One region of the Sinorhizobium chiapasense genome, then DNA from elsewhere that is predicted to be linked to it. Evidence: predicted binding sites of a transcription regulator. Region 1 holds the regulator's gene; each other region holds the start of a gene.
What was found. The regulator LexA, encoded in region 1, represses DNA repair genes until DNA is damaged. The targets are predictions, from matches to a motif close to TGTTCNNNNTGTGTTCNG.
Positions count from the first base shown of each region.

Region 2: RB548_RS00270 (DNA recombination protein RmuC) is a predicted target of LexA. The motif match lies at 3,858-3,875, and genes of this name have one in related genera.
Region 3: RB548_RS21365 (ImuA family protein) is a predicted target of LexA. The motif match lies at 2,677-2,694, and genes of this name have one in related genera.

Region 1 covers NZ_CP133148.1:1,538,627-1,545,307, forward strand. Annotated here, with positions in the region: gene RB548_RS07440 (SDR family NAD(P)-dependent oxidoreductase) at 139-984, shown strand; gene RB548_RS07445 (SMR family transporter) at 972-1,298, opposite strand; gene RB548_RS07450 (SMR family transporter) at 1,295-1,651, opposite strand; tRNA gene RB548_RS07455 (tRNA-Asn) at 1,728-1,802, opposite strand; gene RB548_RS07460 (hypothetical protein) at 1,942-2,235, shown strand; tRNA gene RB548_RS07465 (tRNA-Cys) at 2,395-2,468, shown strand; gene lexA (transcriptional repressor LexA) at 2,763-3,482, opposite strand; gene RB548_RS07475 (LysR family transcriptional regulator) at 3,663-4,604, opposite strand; gene RB548_RS07480 (NAD(P)-dependent oxidoreductase) at 4,952-5,815, shown strand; gene RB548_RS07485 (mandelate racemase/muconate lactonizing enzyme family protein) at 5,858-6,681, shown strand, end outside.
Region 2 covers NZ_CP133148.1:55,667-62,347, forward strand. Annotated here, with positions in the region: gene RB548_RS00260 (methyl-accepting chemotaxis protein) at 1-1,374, opposite strand, end outside; gene RB548_RS00265 (ribokinase) at 1,681-2,580, opposite strand; gene RB548_RS00270 (DNA recombination protein RmuC) at 2,632-3,825, opposite strand; gene def (peptide deformylase) at 3,975-4,499, shown strand; gene fmt (methionyl-tRNA formyltransferase) at 4,679-5,614, shown strand; gene truA (tRNA pseudouridine(38-40) synthase TruA) at 5,614-6,357, shown strand; gene RB548_RS00290 (hypothetical protein) at 6,389-6,681, opposite strand, start outside.
Region 3 covers NZ_CP133149.1:147,380-154,060, reverse strand. Annotated here, with positions in the region: gene RB548_RS21385 (DUF3846 domain-containing protein) at 1-254, opposite strand, end outside; partial or broken gene RB548_RS21380 (SOS response-associated peptidase family protein) at 995-1,213, shown strand; gene dinB (DNA polymerase IV) at 1,210-2,301, opposite strand; gene RB548_RS21370 (hypothetical protein) at 2,305-2,565, opposite strand; gene RB548_RS21365 (ImuA family protein) at 2,740-3,501, shown strand; gene RB548_RS21360 (Y-family DNA polymerase) at 3,422-4,936, shown strand; gene RB548_RS21355 (error-prone DNA polymerase) at 4,936-6,681, shown strand, end outside.

The sequences.
Region 1 (6,681 bases):
CGTCTCGGTCGTCAAAAGATCGGTCGAAAGAGAAAAATGTGGGCAGGCGTTGCCGTCGGAGAGGTATTGAGCCCGGGCCGGGGGAGACAGCCACGGGTCTTGGAAGGCAAAGCCCTTCCCGATGGACGCGAGGACAAAATGACGACTGCATTCACAGCCCGACCCGAGCATGGACTGGTGTGGATAACGGGGGCGAGTTCGGGCATCGGCCGCGCCGTGGCCCTCAGGCTGGTGGAGGAAGGCTACTCGGTGGTCGTCACGGCGCGCAGCCACGAGAGGCTGGTGGCACTTCAGCATGAGGCGTCGGGCCCGGGTAGGATTGTCGTTCTCGATGGGGACGTCGCCGATCCGCGTGATATGGAACGTTTGCTGGCAGCCGTCGAATACGACCACGGGCGGGTGGCTCTGGCCGTGCTCAATGCGGGGGTGGCGATTCCGGTGCGTGGCGATGATCTTGGTCGGGAAGCCTTCGATAAGAGCTTCGCCGTCAATCTTCATGGTGTGGTCAATTGCCTCGTGCCCGTTGTGGAGCACATGAAGGCGAACGGGCATGGCCAGATCGCCGTCGTCTCGTCAGTGGCGGGATACTGCGGCCTACCGATGAGCGCCGCTTACGGAGCGACCAAGGCGGCGCTCATCAATATGGCGGAGAGCTTGAGGTTCGACCTCGATCGTATCGGCATCCGCGTGCAGTTGATCTGTCCGGGCTTTGTCGATACGGCCGCTTCGGCGAGAGGCAGGTTCCCGCGACCGGCGATGGTGAGCGTGGACGAGGCGGCGGAGCGCATATGCCTCGGCTTGAAATCCGGGCGCTTCGAGATCACCTTCCCGAAACGCTTTGTCTATGCCGTTAAGCTGCTGCGGTTCCTGCCTTATGGCGCCTACTTTGCGCTTCTCAACTGGCTCGTGCCGGGGCGTGCACCCGCCACCGCCGCAAAGAAAGAGCGCTCCGGTTCAAAAGGCAGGCCGCGTCAGGCGGTGTGAAGCACCAGAACCGCACCAAAGACCAGCGACAGGCCGACCCAGCCGACTGGCCTTAGCTTTTGGCCGAAGAAAAGGCGCCCGCAGATCGCGGTGCCGAAAATGCCGGTGGCGCCAAGTACCGCATAGGCCATGGCGAGTTCCATACCCTTAATCGCTTTCGCGAGCAGTGCGAAGGCGGCCAACACCAGGAGAATCGAAAGCGCGCCCCAGCCGCGCCGGGCAAAGCCGTTCGACTTCGTGGAGGCCAGATTCGCTGCGACGTCGAGAATGCCGGCCATAACCGCGAAAGCGAAATAGAAGCCATCGGCGCTCATCGGGCGGCTTCTCCCGCCGCTTCCTCTTGCTCGACCTCACCGGCGTTGACGAGCAGTATGCCTGCAACGGCCATCGACAGGCCCAGCATCTCGCGGCCGCTGAGTGCATGGCCGAAGACGAACACGGAGACGATCGTGATGAGGGCCACACCGGACCCTTCCCAGATGGCATAGGCGACGCCGACGGAGATCGTCTTCACGGCCTTGGCAAGGAACACGTATGAGAGTGCAATCGATGCGTACATGATCGCATGCCCGGCATAGGAGCCGGAGGCGGAAGCAGCTTTCATCGCCGTGAGGCCGGCGACCTCTGTCGTGATCGCGAGAACCAGGAAAAGCCATGCAACACGCATGAGGAACCTTCAGAGACTATGCCGACAAACGAAAAAAGAGCCACTCGGGCCTTTGCCGCGAATGGCTCTTTGAAACTGGCTCCCCGGGCCGGATTCGAACCGGCGACCTATCGATTAACAGTCGAGTGCTCTACCGCTGAGCTACCAGGGATCATCTGCGCCGCAGAAGTGAGGCTGCTAATACAAATGCTTTTTCGATTTGCCAAGCGGTTTTTCAAAAAAAATGACAACGTCCGTTGCGCGGCTGTGGAGAAGGCCCCAATTCTGGGGAGGAGCATGAAAGAGGAATAATGACGAACGGCAGGAAAGAACGACATTTCGGCATCGACCCGCAGACCCACGAGCTCGTCCTCGGCAAATGGCGTATGAACTTGCCCGACTCACCGGTGCTGCGAATTCTTGTTGGGACGCTCCTTGTGGTGGGCGGCGTATTGGGCTTCCTGCCGGTGTTAGGCTTCTGGATGATTCCTCTGGGGCTGCTCGTGCTTTCTCACGACATACCGGCCATCCGCCGTCGTCGCCGCAAGCTGGCGGTCTGGTGGGCGCGCTGGCGCGGCCAGCAAAATTCTTCCGACAAATCCTGAAAGGCACATGCGGCCGCGGGGTGCCAAGCGCGCATTAGCGGAGCGCTGGGGGGAACGTGGATGACCTGGCGCCGTCCCACCTTTTTCGAACCACTCCCCTTGCACTCCTCATAGATTCGTTCTAAACGCCGGCCATCGCTTGATCGATCGAGCGTGAGAGGCCTCGTGGCGGAGTGGTGACGCAGAGGACTGCAAATCCTTGTACCCCGGTTCAATTCCGGGCGAGGCCTCCAAAGCTTTTACTTCAAGAAAATCAACGATGAATGTGTAGCCGGACGCTGTGTGAGTGTTTGGCTTACGGCAAAACCGTTTGGCCCGCGCAAACGCGATTCGCGGCGATCAGTGCCATCATTAACGGATTGGCCCTCTGCAAGGCGGTAGAGCAGGGCCTTTGGTTTTGGCCACCCGAGTTGCAGTGTGATTTTCTCCAGCGCCGCGCGTCTGCTCAGGTGCGGAAAGGGCGCTGTAGCAATTTGAATCACTGCCGCAAGTCGCATTGCTGAGCCCGACTCACCAGCCCGTCTCAACTAGTGATAGCGGCGAATAAGGCCGACGAGCTTGCCTTGGATCTTGACGCGGTCCGGTCCGAATATCCGCGTTTCATAGGCCGGGTTGGCCGCTTCGAGCGCGATGGATGCGCCCTTTCTGCGGAACCGCTTGAGCGTTACCTCCTCATCGTCGACAAGCGCAACGATGATGTCGCCGGGATTGGCCGTGTTCGTGTTCCGAATGATCACGGTATCGCCGTCGAAGATACCCGCCTCGATCATCGAGTCGCCCTTGATCTCGAGCGCGTAGTGTTCGCCGTTGCCGATCATCTCGGCCGGGATGGAAATGTCATGAGTGTTGTTCTGGATCGCGGAAATCGGGACGCCGGCCGCGATCCGCCCCATGACCGGCACGGAAACCGATGCAGTATCGCTCGGTGGCGCCGATTTCGTCGTGGCGGCAGGCGCGGCAGGTGGCTTGCCCAGGCTGCCTTCGATCACGCTTGGCGAGAAGCCACGCCGTGGCTGCGGGCTCGTGGTGTAGGCCTCGGGCAGCTTGATGACTTCGAGCGCGCGCGCCCGGTTGGGAAGACGGCGAATGAAGCCACGCTCTTCAAGCGCGGTGATCAACCGGTGGATGCCCGACTTGGAGGCGAGGTCCAATGCGTCTTTCATCTCGTCGAAGGACGGCGGCACCCCGGATTCCTTCATTCGCTCGTGAATGAACAGAAGCAATTCCTGTTGCTTGCGGGTTAGCATGGCGCGTCACTCCAGAGTCGCGAAACAAATCAAGAACAGACACTATCTGTTCCATATGTGTTCCGCAAGTACCTAAAATTCCGTGAATTTCCCTGGCCGTTGCGAAATCCTCCGGCAAAGCGGGCGGTTGCTCCGCCGACGCCTCGCCGTGAACCACGTAAAGGGCGGGCTACGCCGGTTTCACATCTCCGTCAGCTTGGTGAGAGCTCCGGAGTTTGCGCGTGTTGCGGCTGTGATCTCCTGGATCAGGGCCTGGCTCGCCACCGGAATCGAGACGTCCGATCGGAAGATCAGTCCCACCTTCTGCGGCGGCACGAACTCGTGGATGTCGAGCTGAGCGGATATGTCGATCTCGACCAATGAACCTGTCTCGAGCTCGATGCGTACGGCGTCCTGGCGCACAAGGCCGATGAACTCGCTCTTCTGGAGAATGTTCTTGACGAACATCGGGGAGCCGCTGCGCAAAACCGATCTCTTGAATTCCATGCCTACAAGCTTGCGCAGCGCGCCTTCGAGATCGCGGTTGCCGGTCAATACCACCCAAGGATACTGCGCCAGTTCGTTGAGTTCGATCTGATGACCGTCAAGCATCGGGTGACCGGCGCGGACGACGAGGATCATGGAATCGAGATAGAGTTCGCTCTGTTCGACATCGGGTGGAAGGTCCTCCGGCTCGAAGAGGGTCGCGATCAGGAAATCGAGATCCCCCAGCAGCAATGGGCGGATCAGGTCGCTGCGGGTGCCATTGGCAATGTTGATGGTGAGGCGCCGCTCGTCGGTCACAAGTCTGAGGATCGCGAATGCCAGCGTGCGGCTGTCCGGGCCAAGCGGAGCGCCGACGTTGATCTCGCCTGATCCAAGTGTGCGGATCGCTTTGATATCGCTCTCCATCTTGCGCATCTCCGCCGCAATGCGCCGGGCATGATCGAAGACCGCCTCGCCGAAAGACGTAAGCGTGATGCCGCGCGGCCCGCGATCGAGCAGCGGCACTCCAAAAGCATATTCGAGCATCTGGATGCTTTTCGAAAGCGCCGGCTGGGAAAGATTGAGGCGTTGCGCAGCCTTGTTCAGGCTCCCCAGTTCAGCGACTGCAAGGAATCGATTGACCGAACGCAGATCCATATTTCACCTCCCCGAGAAACTGGATTTGACGATAATCAGTTCTAACTTTTGGTTTGAACGATATCAAATCATTCTTCTTGATTTTAGAACTTCCGGCCCGCAGACTTCGATCATTCCCGGCGGCTACCAACGATTTGCGCACGGGAAGGCCGAAGCGAGAAGTCCTTCAGGACGGGGTTGTACGAAGCCGTGAGGAGACGGCGTCGCACAACCGAAGCGACGGTCGAGGAGGAGCATTTCCGGACAGTCCGGATTCAATCATCGCCTGATCATGGTCGGCCTTCAGGGAGCGCGCCGCGCGTCCCAACGGTTTCGGCTGGCTTTTTTCAAGGCACGGGGAGGATTGCATGTCAGTAAGAGTTGGATTCGTGGGCGTCGGCGCAATGGGATTGGCCATGGCATCACACGCGCTGAAGGCGGGATTCGCAGTAGCGGCCTACGACCTCGACGCGGAATGTCTCGCCAAGGCGTCGGCCGCGGGTATCACGGCTGCGAAAGACCTCGCTGATCTTGCCACGATGGCCGACGTCTTCATCGCCGTCGTCGCGACCGATGACCAGTCGCGCGCCGTGACCAGGGAACTGGCGCTCCACGTCAAGAAGAGCTCGGTCATTGCGATCGCCGCCACCAACAATCCGGGCACGATGCGCGAACTCGGAGAGTATTGCGACAGCTATGGCGTAAACTTCATCGACGCGCCGGTTGTCTACGGCCTGGAGGGCGCGCGCGAGGGGACGCTGCTTTCGCTTTGCGGTGGCCGGGAGGACGCCGTCGAAATGGCGCGTCCGGTGCTGATGAGCTACAGCCGCGATGTTCTGCACGTCGGCGATCTCGGCTCCGGACAGCTCGCCAAGGCCTGCAATAATCTGCTGCACTGGATCCATTGTGTCGGCAACTACGAAGCGCTGCTCCTTGCCAAGCGCTACGGCGTCGATGCGCAGCGCATGCGCGAGATTCTGCTGAAGAGCCCCGGCTACAACAATACCTTGGAGCGCTGGGACGGAACCCGCTTCACCTGGCACGAGAAAGACATGGACGTCGTTCTCGACCTTGCGCAGGCGGGCGGGCTGGTGCTGCCGCTGAGCGGCCAGACAGACCAGCTCATCAAGTTGCTGTCGCCAGCCGATGTGCGCGACCTGCTCTACGGTCCCGAGGCTCACTATCTCGGCCGCCGCGTCGTTCCGTTCAACAGCGAGGCCCGAACCGCCTGAGAATTCTGCTCTGCCGACGTTTTGCGCAACGGGAGCTGAATCATGGAAATTGTCGCATTCGATATCGAGCCGGTGGTCCTGAAGAAGGACGATCCGGAATGGAAATTCGCGCTTGGCGCCAATCCGAACACGGAAGGCGTGATCCTGCGCATCGCAACGGCAGATGCCGAGGGGTTCGGCTATGCCTCGGCCACTGCCCATATGGGCTCGATCAAGTCCACGCTCGTTGCCGAACTCGGTCATTTCCGTCCCCTGGTGCTCGGCAGGCACGCTGACGAGATCGGCGCCATCATGCAGGGGCTCGACCGCAGGCTCCGTGGAGCTCCGCAGGCCAAGGCCGCTGTCGACTGCGCGCTCCACGACCTTCTGGCACGGACGCTGAATGTCCCGCTGACGACGCTGCTAGGCGGTAAACTGCGCAGCGAGGTGCCGATCCTGCGCATTCTTGCCATCAAGTCACCGGATGAGATGGCCGCTCAGGCGAGGCGCCTTGTCGACCAGGGATACCGTTACCTGAAGATCAAGGTGCACGGCCATGTCGACGAGGATGTCGCGCGGGTCGTGGCTATCCGTGCCGAGGTCGGCCCGCACGTGCACCTGACGATCGATGCCAACCAGTCATATTCGCCGAAAGATGCGGTAACCGCGATCCTCAAGATGGCGGATCATGGCATCGAGCTCGTCGAGCAGCCGGTGCCAGCCGAGGATCGCGAAGGCTTGTCGCTCGTGACGAGGATGGTCCCGATCGCCGTCGAGGCCGACGAGGCGGCAGGCTCTCTCGCAGAAGTCTACGACCTGGCAAAACACCGGCGCGTGGATGCGATCAGCCTGAAGATCCCGAAGCTCGGCGGGATCCGCAATACGCT
Region 2 (6,681 bases), 1.5 Mb from region 1:
CAGTTGCGCGTATTCACCAGGGAATTCGTCGGTGATCCGGAAGGCGAGGTCACCGGCTGACAAATGCGACAGGCCCTTGCCTAGGCGGGCGACGATATCGCGCTGCAGGGCACTGCTCTCGGCGCGCTCTGTTTCCGATTGATTGCGCTGCATCTCCGCCTGCTCACGCTGGTGGCGGGCTTCTCCTTCGAGGCGCTTGGTGTCGGCGAGCTGGTGGCGGAAACCTTCCAGCGCCTTGGCAACTGAACCGGTTTCGTCCAAGCGATCCTGGCCGGCAATCGGCTTCGAATAGTCGCCGTCGCTAAGCGTCTGAACGTCGCTGACAAGCCCGGCCAGCGGTTTCTGCACGAAGCCGCGAACTGCGAAGTAAAGGCCGGCGAGCACGGCACCGAGGACGACAAGACCGCCGACGATCATCATGTAGGTCTGATCGCGGACCGGCGCGTTGATTACCGCACGCGGCACGTCGACGAGCACGACCCAGTTGGCGTTTACGTTCGGAAGTTTGAAGGGGTACACGACGCGATCGAAGGGCTCGTTTCCGTCATAGGTGAGGTTCTTGATCACGCCGGAGGTCGCCGACGACAGGGCGTTCTTGACGATATCGGCGCCTTCGCCGTCATAATCTTTCATCAACAGATCCGGGATCGGCGACACGAGCCATTTGCCGCTCTGCGACAGCAGGTAGACCCGGCCCGAGCCGAAAGGCTTGACCTTTGCGAGGTCGTCGGCCAGCGAGGCGAGCGAAATGTCGACGCCGGAGATGCCGATCAGCTTGCCGTCGGACATCACCGGATAAGCGATCGAGCTCATCGTGGTGGGGACGTCGGTGCCTTCGGCGAGGTAGGGCTGGGTGATTGCCCCCTTGCCGCTCTTGGCCGCGAGGGCGTACCATTCGGCGGCATAGTCCGCCTTGAAGGTCGAGAGCTGGGCCTTGCCGTTACGGTCCTTCGACCAATAGGGCGTGAATGCGCCCTCTGCGTTACCGCCAAGCTCCGTGCTGTTGATAACATCCTTCCCATCGAAGGCCTTCGGTTCCTCGGCGAACCAGCTTCCGAAGGCGAACTCGTGCTGCTCCAGGTTCGCCTTCAACACATTGATGGCGCCGGCGCGATCGATCGACTGCCCGGCGTGGCCCCGCCCGAGAACGCCCGACATCGTGCGCGCGGCGGCCGCGAGTTCACCGACGCTGCCTGCGATGTCGGAAGCGATGGCGTGCGCTTCGCTGTCCGCGTCGTCGAGAACCAGCGTCTCGACGCGGTTCTGTGTCTGGGAGATGAGAACGAAATTCGAGGCGAGCAGCACGAGTGCGATCGTACCGCCTGTCACAGCGATCAGTTTGGTCGCCAGTGATTTGGCTTGGAACTTGAACATGAAATCCTCACATACTGAGAGGTCCGCAGACTTGTCGCCCACGGCGTGACGCATTCCGAATTGTGGGGTGAAACTCCGTCATGGAGCGCCAGATGCCGACCGGCACGAAGGAGGCAGCAAACCTTTAAGCGCGGTCGACCTTCTCATGCATCTGAATAGGGGATCAATTCTTAAGATCCAGCCAACGCCGAACCCAAATCATCGTCGCGACAGGCAAGTTTTGCCCGCCGAGTTTGATCGACGCGACATAAACTGTCGGGTTTGCGAAGCGGGCGGAAATAGGAGGGCAAAACGCGGCGTTGTCTCTTAAAGGCGGGCGGCGACCTCGGACGCCAGCGGTATGGCCGGTTGCGCACCGGGCTTGAGGCATGCAAGCGATCCGGCGACCGCCGCTTGCCGCAGCGCGTCGGGAAAGGGGAGGCCGGCGTCGAGGCCCGCGGCCAGATAGCCGCAGAACGTATCGCCGGCGCCGACAGTGTCGACCGGTTCTATGGTCAGGCCCTTGGCGCGATGAACGGCACCATCGTGGATGGCGATCACGCCCTCGGCGCCAAGCGTCACGATCACGGTCCGGCCGGTCTCGCCGTGGAGCCGTTTCATCGCCGCCTCGCGCTCGACGCCGTCGATGTCTGTCTTGCCGGCCAGCAGTTCGAATTCGGTTTCGTTGGCAATCACGATATCGGCCATTCGGCCGAGACTGGTTGCCTCGGGTGTAAGTGGGGCGATGTTGACGATCGAGCGGATACCGCGGCGTTTGGCTTCCACAAGCGCCTTTTCGACGGAGGCGGCGGGAATTTCGAGCTGCAGCATCAGCGTATCGCCGGGCGACATTGCATCGAGTGCGGCCGTTGCGTCGCTCTCGTTCACCGTCGCATTGGCGCTGGCGACGACGACGATGACGTTCTCGCCGTCGCCGCCGACGATGATATGTGCCGTACCCGTAGGCTCATCCACCGTCTTGATAAGGCCAAGATCGGCTCCGCCTTCTTTGAGCAGCGCCAGCGCACCCTCCGCAAAACTGTCCCACCCGACGGCGCCGGCCATGCGCACTGACGCGCCGGCGCGCTGTGCGGCCAGCGCCTGGTTGGCACCCTTGCCGCCGGCGGCGGTCGAGAAGCCGGTCCCGGCAACGGTTTCGCCGGGCTTCGGCAGGCGTGCGGTCGTGGCGATCAGGTCCATATTGATGGACCCAAGGACAGTAATCATTTGGAGGTGCCCTGTCGGATTGCTGATTTTTGCGAAGAGTGCCCGACCGCGTCAGTCCTCGTCAACCACCCGCAGCTTCAATTGCCCCATCCTGTTGTCCAGCGGCCGTCCGCCGTTGTCGCCCTCGCCGGGCGCGGCTTCCGCCGCGAGCTCCAGCGCCTCGATCTTGGCGCCGCGCCGGGTCAGCTTGTCCGATGAGATGAGGATATCCTCCACGTCCTTCTGCGTCATGGCGAAATGGCCCTGGAGTTTGCGCACACGTTCGTCGAGGCGTGAAAGGTCGTCCATCAGGCGCGCGACTTCGCCCTGGATCAGGTGCGCCTGCTCGCGCATGCGGGCGTCCTTGAGGATCGCCTGGATCACCTGGATCGACAAAAGCAGCAGCGACGGCGAGACGATGACGATGCGCTGGCGATGCGCCTTCTGCACGATCGCCTCGAAGTGCTCGTGGATCTCCGCGAAGATCGATTCGGAAGGAACAAAGAGGAAGGCCGTCTCCTGCGTCTCCCCCGGCAGGAGATACTTGCCGGCGATATCGCGAATATGCACCTCCATGTCGCGGCGGAAGGTCTGCGCCGCCTGCTGCCGCCTTTCGGCGGTCGCCGCGTCGCGCATTGCGTTCCATCCTTCAAGCGGAAACTTTGCGTCGATGACGAGCGGCGGCTGGCCGTTCGGCATGCGGATCGTGCAATCCGGGCGTGCGCCGTTCGAAAGCGTTGCCTGGAAGGCGAAGGCGCCCATCGGCAACCCGTCGGCAACGATCGCTTCCATGCGCGACTGGCCGAAAGCCCCGCGCGTCTGCTTGTTCGCGAGAATGTTCTGCAGCCCGGCCATGTCCTTGGCCAGCGATTGAATGTTGTTCTGGGCGCTGTCGATGACGGCAAGCCGTTCCTGCAGGCGGCGAAGGTTTTCGTGCGTCGCTTTCGTCTGCTCGCTGATCGAGGCGCCGATGCGGTGCGTCATCCCGTCGATTCGCTGGCTGATGGACTGGTTGAGTTCCGCCTGGCGGGTGCCGAAAACGTCCGTCATGGCGGCAATGCGGCCCTGCAATTCCGTCTGCGCGGCAAGGAGTGTCGCCATCTGCTCGTCTCGCTCGTCAGCGCGGGCGGACCTTGCCCGACGCGCAAGCATAAGGCTCGCGAGCGTCATGAGAAGCGCGGCCGCCGTGACGAGATGACCGGCCGTGACGGGCAGGGCGCCAACGAGGAACAGCGGTTGGTCGAAGGAAAAGGCAATGGGCTCCATGGCGGCAGCCTAACAGATTCGCGCCCGAAGACCAGATCAAAACAAGAACAAACATATCCCGGTCCTTGCAGCCAACACGCGCCGCGTGTGCGATCTCGCCAGAGGCAATGTTCTTGCGCGCAAGCGGAAAGATCGGCTATGGGATCACAATGACGATCAAGCCACTAATCATCCTTCCCGATCCGGTTCTGCGCCAGGTGTCCAAGCCGGTGGAGACCGTTGACGACGACATCCGCCGCCTCGCGGACGACATGCTGGAAACCATGTACGACGCGCCGGGCATCGGCCTTGCGGCAATCCAGATCGGCGTACCGAAGCGCCTGCTGGTTCTCGACGTGTCGAAGGAAGGCGAGGAGAAGACCCCGCTCGTCTTCATCAACCCGAAAATTGTCAGATCCTCCGATGACCGTTCGGTCTACGAGGAAGGCTGCCTCTCGATCCCGGATTACTATGCGGAAGTGGAGCGCCCTGCGGCGATTACCGTCGAATATCTCGATCGCCACGGCAAGGAGCAAGCGGTCGAGGCGGATGGCCTGCTTGCCACCTGTCTGCAGCACGAGATCGATCATCTGAACGGCGTTCTGTTCATCGACCATATCTCCAAGCTGAAGCGGGATATGGTGATCCGCAAGTTCACCAAGGCAGCCAAGACACGCGGCGCCAAAGCGATCTGAGCCTACAGCGCCGCGCGTCTTACGCGCAAAGGACGCTGTAGCGCTTTGAATTGCTGCATTTTTTATCCTTAAATCGGATACGATTTAAGGATACAGGCAGTAGCTTTTCCAGAACCGCTACCGAGCGATGCTGGAAATCGCGGGTGCAGCCCGATTTTCAAGAGACGGAGTTTGCCGCCTTGCCGCTTCGCATCATTTTCATGGGAACGCCGGAATTCTCCGTGCCGACGCTTGTCGCACTCGCCGAGGCAGGCCATGAGATCGCAGCTGTCTATACGCAGCCACCGCGTCCCGGCGGGCGGCGCGGTCTCGACCTGCAGAAATCGCCGGTCCACCAGGCCGCCGAACTTCTCGGCATACCCGTTCTGACCCCGCCGAACTTCAAGGACGCCGATGATCGCGAAGCCTTCGCCAAGTTCAATGCCGACGTCGCCGTCGTCGTCGCCTACGGCCTGCTGCTGCCCGGGGAGATTCTCCAGGGAACAAAGCACGGCTGCTACAACGGACACGCGTCGCTCCTGCCGCGCTGGCGGGGGGCGGCACCCATCCAGCGCGCAATCATGGCCGGCGACCACGAGACCGGCATGATGGTGATGAAGATGGACAAGGGGCTCGACACCGGCCCGGTCGCACTCACCAAGGCCGTTGCGATCGGCGAGACGATGACTGCTGGTGAGCTGCACGACAAGCTGATGCAGGTCGGGGCGGCCTTGATGAAGGAGGCGATGGCGAAGCTCGAACTGGGTGATCTGCCACTGACGCCGCAACCCGCAGAAGGGGCGGTCTACGCTGCCAAGATCAGCAAGGCGGAGACCCGGATCGATTTCACCAAGCCGGCGGGCGAGGTGCACAATCATATACGCGGCCTTTCACCTTTTCCCGGGGCGTGGTTCGAGCTGACGATCGCTGGAAAGCCGGAGCGCATAAAGGTGCTGAATTCCGAGAAAGCCGCCGGAGCCGGCGCAGCGGGCACCGTCTTGGACGAGGCAATGACCATTGCCTGCGGCGAGGGGGTGGTGCGGCCGACCCGGTTGCAGAAGGCCGGCGGCAAGCCGCTTGCGGTCGCCGAGTTCCTGCGCGGAACGCTCGTCGCTCGCGGCACGAGGATCGCCTGATGCCGCGCTATCGCCTCACCGTCGAATACGACGGCTCCGACTATGTCGGCTGGCAGCGTCAGGAAAACGGTCCGTCCGTCCAGGGCGCGATCGAGAAGGCGATCCTGTCGCTGACCGGAGAAACAGTGTCCGTGCGCGGGGCGGGACGCACCGATTCCGGCGTCCATGCCATGGGCCAGGTGGCGCATGCGGACCTCACGCGCGAATGGAAGACGCACACCTTGCGCAACGCGCTCAATGCGCATCTCACGCTTGCCGGCGAACGTGTCTCGATTCTCGACGCACTTGAGGCGCCGCCGGATTTCGACGCGCGTTTCTCGGCGGTGCGCCGCCACTATCTCTATCGCATCATCTCACGCCGTTCGCCGCTGGCGCTCGAAGCAAGGCGCGCTTGGTGGGTGCCGAAAACGCTCGACCATGAGACCATGCATGAGGCCGCACAAAGATTGGTCGGCCACCACGATTTCACGACCTTCCGCTCCGCCCACTGCCAGGCGGCGAGCCCGCTGCGCACGCTTGATCGGCTCGACGTGACGCGAGCGGGGGATCTCATCGAGATCCGCGCGACGGCCCAGAGCTTTCTGCACAACCAGATTCGCTCCTTCGCCGGTTCGCTGAAGCTGGTTGGCGAGGGCAAGTGGACGCCGGACGATCTGCAGGCGGCGCTCGAAGCGCGCGATCGAAAGGCCTGTGGGCCGGTCGCGCCCCCGGACGGCCTCTACTTCATGCAGGTCGATTATTGACCTTGGCCAAACGCAGCACTGAGACGCTTCGCTAGCCCGGAACGAGACCAAAGAAACGCTGCAGAAACTCGCCGATCATCATCGACGGCAGCAGGAAGAGTGCCGTCAACGCGGTTGCCAGCAAAGTCTGGTTGCCGGTGACCGTGCGCAGAAGCCGGAAGAGCAAGGCAACGCTTACGATCAGCAACAAGAGCCAAATCAGGCTAGTCAGTCCCTGGCTGCCCGGGACCAGCAGACGGATCGCGGCTGGCAGCGCCATGGCATAGGAGAGCGGCACCGAGAGCCAATTGGTGGTAACGATCACCGGCACCACAAAAATCGTAA
Region 3 (6,681 bases), on a different replicon from region 1:
TCGCCTCCGACAAGCACGATCTTGCCCGCGATCGGCTGCGGGAAGCCTTCAAAGATCGTGAAGGCGGTCAACCCGTCCTGCAGACCTTCTTCGTCGACGAAAAGCGTGTGCCGCTCATCGAACCGCACGACCTCCAGCAGGCGGCAGCCGATAATCGCGTAAAGCGGCCGGATGCCCAGATCGACCTGAAGCTCTACCGGCTTAAAGATCGTGGTTTCCGGGTCCAGCACATAAGCGGTGTTTGCTCTTACCATTTTCTAGCCCTTTCCTTTCCGCGAAGCGGTCTAGCTCTTGCCCGAGGGGCAGGAGCCCCGCTCCTGCTCCCCGAGCTCGCGCGGAGCAGCGGGAGAGAGGGAGGCAAGGGAACAAAACGGAGGGGGTTCGCCCGCCCGAGGCCAAAGCCGAAGGGGCGACGCAAAATCCGCGCATGCGGATTGCGTCGCTCCTGCACGGAGCGAGCCGGAGGCGAGGGGAGGAAGGACGGGGAGACCGTTTTTTCCCTTGTGAGGGAGAGAGGGCAGCGCCCTCTTTCCCTCCTTCAGGAAGGCAGAGCCGGCCGCCTGGCGGCCGCCATTTCAGATACGAGAAGGGCCGCCCTGGCTCGTAGATCAGGACGGCCCCGTGGTGCATGACAAGAAGGGCTAGCGACTTGCCACGACCAACTCTCGATTGTCGTTGCCGGTTGGCAATATGCTGATTTCACCGCAAGCTGTAAACGGCTTTCATAGCAATTTGATGCAGTCATGACGTGAAGGCCGCGAGGCGGCTCTTGCGCAGCCGATCGTTACCCTACTGGGCGAAGAACGCTTTTTTGCGGTCTTCGTGCCGAAGGCATAGAGCGGGGTCGCGTCAGCGATGCGCCATATTGATACCACCCAAGATGTTTTGAGGGTTCCAAGAACACAACCACTCCCATTAAAGTGGTCTGCACCATCAACAACCACCGGTAGGATGAATGGCAGGACCGTCACTGGAACAATGGATTTCGGATCTCGAGGACTGGCCGGAGGCCTACGCCATCCTGACAGTCGAGGCGAATGCCGATCTCGCGCCGTTTCACCACCGGCAGATGGCGGTGCTGACACGAGATGACCGCCTGGCGTGGCTCGATGGGCTTGTACCCCAGGGCGAAATCCTTCGCCCGCTGCCGGCAGGGACATTCCGTGTCAAGCGCCATTCGATCGATCCTGTCCAGACAACGCTTGCGGTCTAAAGCGCCAGCCGCAACTGCGGCGCCACCCCAGAGGTCCGCCGTTCCAATGATGACAGCGTCACGCCGAGCAGGCGGATTCCCCTACGCGGCGGAAAGATCGGCCCGAGAAGCAGGCCGACCACCTCCTCGAGGTCGGTAATCGCCGGCAGAGGTGCCGTGACCGTCTTGCTTCGCGTGATCTGGCTGAAGTCGGCATACTTTACCTTGAGCGTGACGGTCTTGGCGCCGATCTCATTGGCCTCGCAGTAACCCCAGACTTTCTCGATCAGCGGCTGAAGGCCTTCGCGAGCCGGTTCGAAGGAGTGAATGTCCTCGGAGAACGTGTCTTCCGCGCCAACGGATTTCCGCACCCGGTCCGGCTTGACCTGGCGATTGTCGACGCCGCGGGCGATCCCATAGAAATATGGTCCCGACTTCCCGAAATGTTCGACCAGGAACTCGAGCGTCTTCTCCTTGAGGTCTGCGCCCTTTTCGATCCCGAGCCTATGCATCTTTTCGGCCGTTGCGGGGCCTACCCCATGGAATTTTTTGACGGGGAGGGCCTCGACGAAGGCCGGCCCGTTCTTCGGCGTGATGACAGCCTGACCATTGGGCTTGTTCAGGTCGGATGCCATCTTGGCGAGGAACTTGTTGTACGAAATCCCGGCCGACGCATTGAGACCGGTGACCTGCTTGATCTTCGCCCGGATCGCCGCGGCGATCTCGGTGGCGATCTCCATGCCCTTCAGGTTTTCGGTGACATCGAGGTAGGCCTCGTCGAGCGAGAGTGGCTCGATCATCGGCGTGTATTCGGCGAAGATCGCGCGGATCTGCAACGAGACGGCTTTGTAGACGTCAAAGCGCGGCCTGACGAAGATGAGGTCGGGGCATTTGCGCTTCGCGGTCACCGAGGGCATCGCCGAATGAACGCCGAACTTGCGTGCCTCGTAGCTGGCGGCCGCCACCACGCCGCGGGCCGCAGGATAGCCGACGGCAACCGGCAGGCCCCGCAGCTCTGGATTGTCGCGCTGCTCGACTGATGCATAAAAGGCATCCATGTCGATGTGAACGATCTTGCGCGGCCGCTTGCTGCCTTCGTCGTTTGTCATGGCCTAGCTTCCATCAGGTCCCTCAGCCAAACATGGGAAGTGCGCGCCGCATTTGTCACCCTCCGGCGTCTGCATGCGCTCGCAGCCCGTTGCCATGCGACGGCGGATCGCCGCCAAGCTCGCACCGGCGCCAAACGCTTTCACCAGGAGCTTACGCTCAAGCTTGGAGTGGCGGTCACATCGGTGACAGATGAATTCGATGTTCGGCTCACGGTGATCCTTCAGTTTTCGATCCAAATCGCTCACAGGCTCCGGTCGCGCCATGCGAAAAAATTCCCATTCGTGCCATCGAATTGAATCCACTCACGGAATTCTCCGTTCGGGACTCTCCCTCAACTTTCCCGCGCCATATGCGCATTGACTCATTTGCGCTTTGAGAACAAATACAGAACATAATTCTACTTCTCAAGCCGAAAACGGGTTGCCGTAAAGGAGATCATGACCGCAGCCGCCGCCATTTCAAACCCCGTACTCGACGAGTTGCGCGAGAAAATCGCCAGCCTGGAAGGGGCAGGCTCACGCAATCGCAGCGTTCTACCGTTCGGGGTCAGCGAGATAGACGCGCAGCTGCCGGGAGGTGGCCTCGCCTATGGCGCGCTGCACGAAGTGGCCGGTGGTGGAAACGGCGCCATCGACGGGGCGGCCGCGGCACTCTTCATCGGCGGCATCGCTGCCCGTACCACCGGCAAGGTCGTCTGGTGCCTGACCCGATTTGATCTGTTCTTTCCCGCCCTTGCCCAGGTCGGGCTTCATCCTGATCGCGTCACCTTCGTCGAGTGCGACAAGGAAGAGACGGTGCTCGCAAGCTTCGAGGAGGCCTTGCGTTATGGCGGCCTTGGCGCCGTCGTTGCCGAGCTGGTGCGCCTGCCGATGACGGCATCGCGCCGTCTGCAGCTTGCGGCGGAAAAGTCGGGAACATTGGGCCTGGTGATCCGCCGGTGGCGTCGGCAGACGGAAGCATCAGACTTCGGCATGCCGACGGCCGCGGCAACCCGCTGGCGGATCTCGGTGCTGCCATCCGAGCCGCTTCCCGTGCCGGGTGTCGGGCGGGCGCGGTGGCTGGCGGAGCTGATGCGGCTCCGGGCAGGAGAGGGAGGCGAATTCATCATCGGAGCATGCGATGGCCAGGGTCGTATCTGTCTTTCTTCCGACACTGCCTACCGACCGGATCAGGCGGGCCGATCCGTCGCTATCGGTTGAAACGCCGCTGGTGGTGATTGCCAGGAGCGGCTCAAAGCGATGGATTGCGGCGACCGATCGGGCAGCTCTCAAACTCGGGCTTCGTGTCGGAATGCCGGCTGCCAAGGCGCAGGCGCTGTTCCAGGGCCTCATTATGATCGATGCCGATCCGGCGGCGGACCTCGCAGCACTAGAACGGCTGACGCTCTGGGCCTTGTCGCAATACTCCCCCGTCGTCGCCATGGATCCTCCTGATGGCATCGTCATGGACACCGAGGGCGCCGATCACCTTCAAGGTGGCGAGGAGCTTATGCTCTCGGGTCTTATCAATCGCTTCCGCGGCCGAGGTCTCGCTGCCGATGCCGCGATCGCCGATACGTGGGGTGCCGCGCATGCGCTTGCCCGCACCACGGATCGCGAGACGGTTATCATTCCGCGCGGCGAGACAGCCAAGGCCGTGAACCATCTGCCGCTGTCGTCGTTGCGCTTGTCGGCCGAGATCGTTGCAAGCCTCCGCACCCTCGGCTTCGCAACCATCGGCGATCTCGCCGCCACGCCACGGGCGCCGCTGACGCTCCGCTTCGGCCCGGAGGTCGGGCGGCGTCTCGACCAGATGTACGGCCGCGTCGCCGAGCCGATCGATCCGATCCGGCCGGCGGACCTCGTCGAGGTGAACAAGTCCTTTGCCGAACCGATCGGCGCACAGGAGACCGTCGAGAAATACGTCAGCCGCCTGGTGCGGCAGCTCTGTCTGGAGCTCGAGAATCGCGGGCTTGGCGTGCGGCGCGCCGACCTCATCGTCCACCGGATCGACAATACCATCCAGGCATTGAGGGCCGGGACCGCCAAGCCGGTTCGCGACATCGCCTGGCTAGCGAAACTGTTCAGGGATCGGATCGAGAAGATCGAGCCCGGCTTCGGCATCGAGAAGCTCAGCCTGGCGGCCACTCTCGCCGAGCCGCTTGTCGAAACACAGTCGGCGTCATGCCTGATCGAAGAACAGGTGACGGATGTGACTCCGCTTATCGATGTGCTTGGCAATCGCGGCGGCCAGCGGATTTTTCGCGTTGCGCCAGTCGCAAGCGATGTCCCTGAGCGCAGTGTCCAGCGGATCGCGCCGACGGCCGACGAGGACGGCGCCACCTGGCCGCTCCATTGGCCGAGGCCGCCGCGGCTTCTGGCGCGTCCGGAACCGATAGAAGTGATTGCCCTTTTGCCGGATCATCCGCCGGTCTCGTTCACCTGGCGCGGCAAGCGCCGGCGGGTGAGGCGCGCCGACGGTCCGGAGCGGATCTTTGGCGAATGGTGGAAACGCAGCTCAGAATGGATCGCTGTCCGCGACTATTTCGTGGTCGAGGATGATACCGGCGAACGTTTCTGGATTTTCCGAGCCGGCGACGGCGTCGATGCGGAAACAGGATCGCATAAGTGGTTCATGCACGGGATGTTTGCGTGATGCGCTACGCCGAACTCCAGGTCACCACGCATTTCTCGTTCCTCCGGGGCGCAAGCTCGGCAGAGGAATTGTTCGCCACCGCAAAGCTCTTGGGCATCGAGGCGCTCGGCGTTGTTGACCGCAATAGCCTGGCCGGCATCGTCCGGGCGCTGGAGGCGTCGCGCGCCACCGGCCTGCGGCTCGTTGTCGGTTGCCGGCTCGATCTGCAGGATGGCATGTCGATCCTCGTCTATCCGACCGATCGCGCCGCCTATTCACGGCTGACACGGCTTTTGACCTTGGGCAAGAGCCGCGGAGGGAAAGCAAATTGCATCCTGCATCTTGATGATGTCGTACTGTATAGCGAGGGCCTGATCGCCGTTCTTGTGCCGGATATGCCGGACGACACCTGCGCCGTGCAACTCAGGAAGATGGCGGAAATCTTTGGTGACCGCGCCTATGTCTCGCTCTGCCTGCGCCGGCGCCCCAATGATGAATTGCGCCTGCACGAGCTGTCGAACCTAGCGGTGAAGCACCGGGCAAAGACCGTGGTCACCAATGACGTGCTGTTTCATGAGCCCGGCCGCCGGCAGCTGCAGGACGTCGTCACCTGCATCCGCACCGGGACCACGATCGACGATGTCGGCTTTGAGCGCGAGCGGCACGCCGACCGTTATCTGAAGCCGCCGGAAGAAATGGCACGTCTCTTCCCCCGCTACCCGGAAGCGCACAAGCGCACGATGGAGATCGTCGAGCGCTGCACGTTCTCGCTCGAGGAGCTCGTTTATCAATATCCCGAAGAAGCGCTGATCCCGGGCATGACAGCACAGCAGTCGCTGGAGCATTACACCTGGGAGGGCGTCAAGACGCGGTATCCCGAAGGGCTGCCGGCGCATGTCGAAAAGACGATCCGACACGAACTGGCGCTGATCGAGACGATGAGATACGCCCCCTACTTCCTGACGGTGTTCTCCATCGTCCGTTATGCCCGGTCACAAGGCATTCTCTGTCAGGGCAGGGGATCGGCGGCCAATTCCGCCGTGTGCTATGTGCTCGGCATCACTTCGATCGATCCCGACACCAACGATCTGCTCTTCGAGCGCTTCGTCTCCCAGGAGCGCGACGAGCCGCCTGACATCGATGTCGATTTCGAACATGAGCGGCGCGAGGAGGTTATCCAGTGGATCTACAAGACCTACGGCCACGACAAGGCGGCACTCTGCTCGACCGTCACCCGCTATCGGGCCAAGGGCGCCATTCGCGATGTCGGCAAGGCGCTTGGTCTACCGGAGGACCTGATCAAAACGCTCTCCTCCGGCATCTGGTCCTGGTCGGAGACCGTCGGCGAGCGGCAGGTGCGTGAAATCGGCCTCAATCCGGACGACCGGCGTCTTGCTTTGACTCTAAAACTTGCCCAGCAGCTGATGGGTGCGCCGCGCCATCTCGGTCAGCATCCCGGTGGTTTCGTGCTCACCCACGACAGGCTCGATGATCTGGTGCCGATCGAGCCGGCAACCATGGCCGACCGTCAGGTGATCGAATGGGATAAGGATGACATCGAGGCGCTGAAGATGATGAAGGTCGACGTGCTGGCGCTCGGCATGCTGACCTGCATGGCCAAGTCATTCGCGCTGATCGGAGAGCACAAGCATCAGGATCTCGACCTTGCCACCATCCCCCAGGAGGATCCGGCGACCTACGCAATGATCCGCAAGGCCGATACGCTCGGCACCTTCCAGATCGAATCCCGCGCCCAGATGTCGATG